Regions from separate parts of the Aminobacter sp. MDW-2 genome, predicted to be linked through region 1. Evidence: riboswitches for the same ligand, from Rfam matches in the RefSeq annotation. Region 1 holds a riboswitch; the other holds the start of a gene.
The links. Region 1 has a riboswitch for thiamine pyrophosphate ahead of thiB (thiamine ABC transporter substrate binding subunit). Riboswitches for the same ligand answer to the same signal wherever they lie in the genome.
Positions count from the first base shown of each region.

Region 1 (3,401 bases):
CGCCGAGCGTCAGCACGATGGTGAAGGAGGTGATGCACAGCATGAAAACGAGGCCCGCAATGCCGGGCAAGGCTGCTCGGATTGCCGGCCATTCGATCATGCGGAAGCTCGACCGTGCGCCCATGCCGAGCTGGCTCGCCAGCCGCCACTGGTCCGCCGGCACCGTCTGCAGCGCCTCCAGAATCAGCCGCGTCGCCAGCGGCAGGTTGAAGAAGACATGGGCAACGAGAATGCCGGACAGCCCATAGATGCCGGGCCAGGTGCCGCCGGTCAGCGCCGCCAGCGGTTCAGCGAAATAGCCGGCGCGGCCGTAGAGCGACAGGATGCCAAGGGCTGCGACGATCGCCGGCAAGGCGAGGGGAACGGCAAACAGGCGCAGGATCAGCGCGCGGCCGGGAAAGGCGGGATGCCGTGCGAGCGCTCGGGCAACGAAGATCGCCGGCACAACCGACAGCAAGGTCGACAGCAGCGCCTGCCACAGGGTGAAACGGGCAATGCGGAAGAGATAGGAATCGAAGGCGTCGGCAGCACCTTGTGGATTGCGTGCGGCCTCGATGCCAAGACCGGCAAATGCGCCGCCGATCAGGATGCCGATGGCCGCCAGCGCGATGATGCCGGCGGCGATGCGGGGGTCTGTACGGCTCACCGACATGCAGGGCCGCGATTGGCTAGGCGCAGGTGCGGCAGCCGCGATGGGTCGCGCTCTGTCCCACCCCCCTCTGGCCTGCCGGCCATCTCCCCCGCAAGGGGGGAGATCAGCGGCTTGGATGCCCACGCACCACCGGCAACCTCTGGGGTTGGCGAGAGCCATTCCACTACCAATCTCCCCCCTTGCGGGGGAGATGGCCGGCAGGCCAGAAGGGGATGTTCAAGCGCAACCATGGCAGGTCGACAGAGCCTTACTTGCTCATCACGCCGAGCCACTCGTCGACCCAGGCCTTGCGGTTGGCAGCCACCTCGTCGGCGCTGAAGATCAGCGTCTTGGTCGGCTTCACCAGCTTGTCGAAGGCAGGGTTGAGCGGCTTGTCGGTCTTGCCGGCGGGCAGCATCCAGTTGGTTTCGGGTACGGCGTCCTGGAAGCCTGGGCTGGTCATGAAGGCCATGAACTTTTCGGCCAGCGGGTTCTTGGCGCCGGTCGTGGTGATGCCGGCGACCTCGATCTGCAGGTAGTGGCCTTCCTCGAAGGACGCCGCCTGGTAACGCTCGGTGTTCTCGGCGACCATGTGGTAGGCTGGCGAGGTGGTGTAGGACAGCACCATCGGCGCCTCGCCCTTGGTGAACAGGCCATAGGCCTCGCTCCAGCCCGGGGTGACGGTCAGCACGCGGCCCTTGAGCTTGGCCCAGGCTTCCGGCGCCTTGTCGCCATAGACCGACTTGACCCAGAGCAGCAGGCCGAGGCCCGGCGTCGAGGTGCGCGGATCCTGGATCGCGATCTTTTCTTCCGGATTGCCCTCGACAAGTTCCTTCAGGCTTTTCGGCGGGTTCTTCAGCGTCTCGGTGTCATAGACGACGGCGAAGTAGCCGTAGTCGTAGGGAACGAAGGTGTCGTCCTTCCAGTCACCCGGAACCTTGACGTCGGCGCCGGCGGCACCATGCGGCGCAAACAGGCCGGTGGCCTTGGCTTCGGCTGTCAGGTTGGTGTCGAGGCCAAGCACGATGTCGGCCTTGGTCGATGCACCTTCGAGCTTGACGCGGTTGAGCAGTGCTACGCCATCGGCGACCGAGACGAAGTCGACAGTGCAGGCGCAGTCGGCTTCGAAGGCCTTCTTGACCTGCGGGCCGGGGCCCCACTCGGAGGTGAAGCTTTCATAGGTGTAGACGGTAAGCTTGCCTTCGGCAGCGGCAGGGAAAGCAACCGTGGCCAGCGCCAGGGCGGAAGTCATGGACAGGATCAACGAGCGCATCGGCGCCTCCTTCATAGGTGTTGAAAGGGAATTTGAAGCGCCGGGCGTCCGAAGCATCTAATCCCTCCGCCGGTACAAACCGGATCAGGTTCAGCGGGTTGGCCGGGACGGTTCCCTATGCCTCTCAGCCGGCACGCAATTGCGCGACCGGCACCCCGTTAGAGCGGTTCAACAAATAGGCTCGCGCATCAGGCCACGCAAGCGGTAGTTTGCCGGCCACCGACCGCGTCGCGGCCTTCCGTTTCGGCTGCCGGGCTGGTAATGCGCATGCCATGACCCGGTTCACCATACTTCTCGGCGGCGAGCTTTTCCGCACCCCGCGCCTCGACCGCCAGGTGGCGGGCAGCAGGGTGATTGCGGCAGATGCCGGTATCCGCCATGCCGCCACGCTCGGGCTGATGCCGGAACTGTGGCTCGGCGACTTCGATTCCGTGCCGGTAGATCTCGACCCGCGTTTTGCCGACCTGCCGCGGGCGACCTTTCCGGCCGAAAAGGACAGGACCGACGGTGAACTGGCCATCGATGCCGCGCTTCGGCTCGGCGCGACCTCGCTGGTGCTTGTCGGCGCCTTCGGCGGCGCCCGCGCCGACCACGCCTTCCTTCATTTCGCCCTTGCGCTCAGGCTTGCCGAAGCCGGCATCGAGGTGCTGCTGAGCAGCGGGCGCCAGGAGGCTTTGCCGCTCCTGCCCGGCAGCGCAGGCTTCGACTATGAAGACGGCATGCTGTTTTCGGTGCTCGCCTTCTCCGAGCTGACCGGGCTGTCCGAACAGGGCGCCAAGTGGCCGCTCGACAATGTCGACGTGCCGTTCGGTTCGTCGCTGACCCTTTCCAATGAAGTGCGGGGTCCGTTGCGGATTTCGCTCGGCAGCGGCCGTGCCCTACTCCTCGCTCATCCCTTTCCTGCCTCGGATTTCTGAAACATGGCGCCTCCGCTTCTCAATCTCGACGGCATCCGTCTGACCTTTGGCGGCACGCCGCTGCTCGATGGCGCCGCACTGACGGCCGCTGCCGGCGACAAGATCGCGCTTGTCGGCCGCAACGGCTCGGGCAAGTCGACGCTGCTCAAGATCGCGGCGGGCATGATCGAGCCGCAGGACGGCGTGGTGTTCCGCCAGCCGACGGCAACCATCCGCTACTTGCCGCAGATGCCCGACATGGACGGCTTCGCCTCTGTCCGCGCCTATGTCGAAGCCGGGCTCGGACCTGCTGACGATCCGCATCGCGCCACCTATCTGCTCGACCATCTCGGCCTGACCGGCGAGGAGCCTCCGGCCGACCTGTCGGGCGGCGAGGCGCGCCGCGCAGCACTTGCCCGCGTCATGGCGCCCGAGCCCGACATCCTGCTGCTCGACGAGCCGACCAACCATCTCGACCTCTCGGTCATCGAATGGCTGGAAGAGGAACTGATCCGCACCTCCTCGGCGCTGATCCTGATCTCGCACGACCGCCGTTTCCTCGAGCGCGTCAGCCGCAACACCGTCTGGCTCGATCGCGGCC
Region 1 covers NZ_CP060197.1:1,595,644-1,599,044, forward strand. The annotation lists gene thiP (thiamine/thiamine pyrophosphate ABC transporter permease) at 1-652, opposite strand, end outside; gene thiB (thiamine ABC transporter substrate binding subunit) at 900-1,904, opposite strand; TPP riboswitch at 1,949-2,072, opposite strand; gene H5P29_RS07755 (thiamine diphosphokinase) at 2,177-2,821, shown strand; gene H5P29_RS07760 (ABC-F family ATP-binding cassette domain-containing protein) at 2,825-3,401, shown strand, end outside.

Region 2 (3,401 bases), 290 kb from region 1:
GCGCCGATGCCAGAGGTGATGTGGTCGTAGCCGGGCGCGATGTCGGTGGTCAAAGGCCCAAGCGTGTAGAAGGGCGCTTCGCCGCAGACCTCGAGCTGCTTGTCCATGTTTTCCTTGATCTTGTGCATCGGCACGTGGCCGGGGCCCTCGATCATCACCTGGCAGTCCTTGGCCCAGGCGATCTTGGTAAGTTCGCCCAGCGTCTCCAGTTCGGCGAACTGGGCGGCATCGTTGGCGTCTGCAATCGAACCTGGGCGCAGGCCGTCGCCGAGCGAAAAGGCGACGTCATAGGTTCGGCAGATGTCGCAGATCTCCTCGAAATGCTCGTAGAGGAAGCTCTCCTTGTGGTGATGCAGGCACCATTTGGCCATGATCGAGCCGCCGCGCGAGACGATGCCGGTGACGCGGTCAACTGTCAGGTGGATGTAGGCGAGCCGCACGCCGGCATGGATGGTGAAATAGTCGACGCCCTGCTCGGCCTGCTCGATGAGCGTGTCGCGGAACACCTCCCAGGTCAGGTCCTCGGCGATGCCTCCGACCTTCTCCAGCGCCTGGTAGAGCGGCACCGTGCCGATCGGCACCGGCGCGTTGCGGATGATCCAGTCACGGATGTTGTGGATGTTGCGACCGGTCGACAAGTCCATCACCGTGTCGCCGCCCCAGCGCGTCGCCCACACCATCTTCTCGACCTCCTCGGCCATCGACGAGGTGACGGCGGAATTGCCGATATTGGCGTTGATCTTGACCAGGAAATTGCGGCCGATGATCATCGGCTCGCTCTCGGGGTGGTTGATGTTGGAGGGGATGATGGCGCGGCCGCGAGCGACCTCGTCGCGGACGAATTCCGGGGTGACGAAATCGGGAATGACGGCGCCGAAGCTCTCGCCGTCGCGTTGAAGCTTGGCCCGGATCTGCTCGCGGCCGAGGTTCTCGCGGATGGCGACGAATTCCATTTCGGGCGTGACGATGCCGGCGCGGGCATAAGCAAGCTGGGTGACGGCGCGGCCGCCGGTGGCACGCAGCGGGGCGTTGCGAACCGGGAATTCCGGCGTCAGCCTTTCGCCGGAGACGAAGCCATTGTCCTCAGCCTTGACCGCGCGGCCTGCATAACGCTCGACGTCGCCGCGGGCGATGATCCAGTCTTCGCGCAGCCGCGGCAGGCCGCGCTCGATGTCTGTTGTCACCGACGTGTCGGTGTAGGGGCCTGACGAATCATAGACGGTGACCGGCGGCTCGCCGGCGCTCGGATGAAGCGAGATCTCGCGCATCGGCACACGGATGTCGGGATGTAGCTTGCCTGGCTTGTAGACCTTCCGCGACGCGGGAAGTTCGCCAACGGTGACTGATGGGGTGTGGGCATTCATGAGTGAGCCTCCTGGTTGGAGACCCAGTCCATGCGATGAGAAGGAGGAGAGGTTTTGCCTGGGGACTTCGGGCAAGAATGAGCCCGAATGCCTGAGCCGGATATCCGGCCTGCTGCGCCTCGCACCGTCCCTACGCCAGTATGAACTGGATCAGGTTCAACGGGTCACTGCGCTGCGCGAGCCAGCAGAATCTCAGCCCCTTGTCGGGACCCCCCTGGTGAACCCTAAGCATGGAGGCGGAACCGGCGTCGTGTCAACGGCCTTTCGCCGAGGCCGAGAGAATGCCAAAGTCGGGAGCATCGAGACCCATTGCGGTTTCGAAGACGATCGGATAATAGGTCAGCGTTACTGACATAAATTGTCTGCCGCGCAGGGAGGACCAATTGGCCTGCGCACGCGACAGGAGGAGCATCCGTGACGGACAATCCCGCGCCGCTGAAGTTCCATGTGCCCGAGCCGGAAGTGCGCCCGGGCGGCACCCCCGACTTCTCCAATGTGCCGATCCCCAAGGCGGGTTCGGTCGACAGGCCGCCGGTCGACGTCGATCCCAGGACGATCCGCGACCTGGCTTATTCGATCATCCGCGTGCTCAATCGCGAAGGCGATGCCGTAGGTCCATGGGCCGGTACGCTGACCGACGAGGAGCAGATCGAAGGGCTGCGCCACATGATGACGCTGCGCTCCTTCGACGCGCGCATGCAGATGGCGCAGCGCCAGGGCAAGACCTCTTTCTACATGCAGCATATGGGCGAGGAGGCGGTTAGCTGCGCCTTCCGCAAGGCGCTCGTTCAGGGCGACATGAACTTCCCGACCTATCGCCAGGCCGGCCTGCTGATCGCCGGCGGCTATCCGATGGTCGACATGATGAACCAGATCTATTCCAACGAGATGGATCCGCTGAAGGGCCGCCAGCTGCCGATCATGTATTCGGCCAAGGATCACGGTTTCTTCTCGATTTCCGGCAACCTGACCACCCAGTATATCCAGGCGGTTGGCTGGGCGATGGCATCCGCCATCAAGGGGGACACCAAGATCGCTGTCGGCTGGGTCGGTGACGGCGCCACCGCCGAGAGCGACTTCCACGCCGCACTTGTCTTCGCCTCGACCTACAAGGCGCCCGTCGTCCTCAACATCGTCAACAACCAGTGGGCGATCTCGACCTTCCAGGGCATCGCCCGCGGCGGCTCCGGCACGTTTGCGGCGCGTGGGCTTGGGTTTGGCATCGCGGCCTTGCGTGTCGACGGCAACGACTATCTCGCTGTCCATGCGGTGGCGAAATGGGCGACGGAGCGGGCCAGGCTCAATCTCGGGCCGACGCTGGTCGAATATGTCACCTACCGTGTCGGCGCACATTCCACGTCAGATGATCCATCCGCTTACCGGCCCAAGACAGAGTCCGATGCCTGGCCGCTGGGTGACCCGGTGATCCGGCTGAAGAACCACCTGATCAAGCGTGGCCTATGGTCGGACGAGCGCCACAAGCAGACCGAGGCGGAAATCCTCGAGGCGGTGATCACGGCGCAGAAGGAAGCCGAGAGCCACGGCACGCTGCATGCCGGCGGCAAGCCGTCGACGCGTGACATGTTCGAGGGCGTCTATGCCGAGATGCCGCCGCATCTCCGTCGCCAGCGCCAGAAGGCGGGAGTGTAGCCGATGCCGCGCATGACAATGATCGAGGCCATCCGCAGCGCCATGGATGTCGCCATGGGCCGCGATGACAACGTCGTCGTTTTCGGCGAGGACGTCGGCTATTTCGGTGGCGTCTTCCGCTGCACCCAGGGTCTTCAGCAGAAATACGGTCGGGAGCGCTGTTTCGACGCGCCGATCAGCGAACTTGGCATCGTCGGCGCCGCCGTCGGCATGGCTGCCTATGGCCTCAAGCCATGTATCGAAATCCAGTTCGCCGACTACGTCTATCCAGCATATGACCAGATCGTTTCGGAAGCGGCACGGTTGCGATACCGCTCCAATGGCGAGTTCACCTGTCCGATCGTCATCCGCATGCCCACTGGCGGCGGCATCTTCGGCGGCCAGACC
Region 2 covers NZ_CP060197.1:1,881,029-1,884,429, forward strand. The annotation lists gene thiC (phosphomethylpyrimidine synthase ThiC) at 1-1,364, opposite strand, end outside; TPP riboswitch at 1,474-1,590, opposite strand; gene H5P29_RS09230 (3-methyl-2-oxobutanoate dehydrogenase (2-methylpropanoyl-transferring) subunit alpha) at 1,779-3,014, shown strand; gene H5P29_RS09235 (alpha-ketoacid dehydrogenase subunit beta) at 3,018-3,401, shown strand, end outside.
Region 2: another riboswitch for thiamine pyrophosphate. It lies ahead of thiC (phosphomethylpyrimidine synthase ThiC); the one in region 1 lies ahead of thiB (thiamine ABC transporter substrate binding subunit).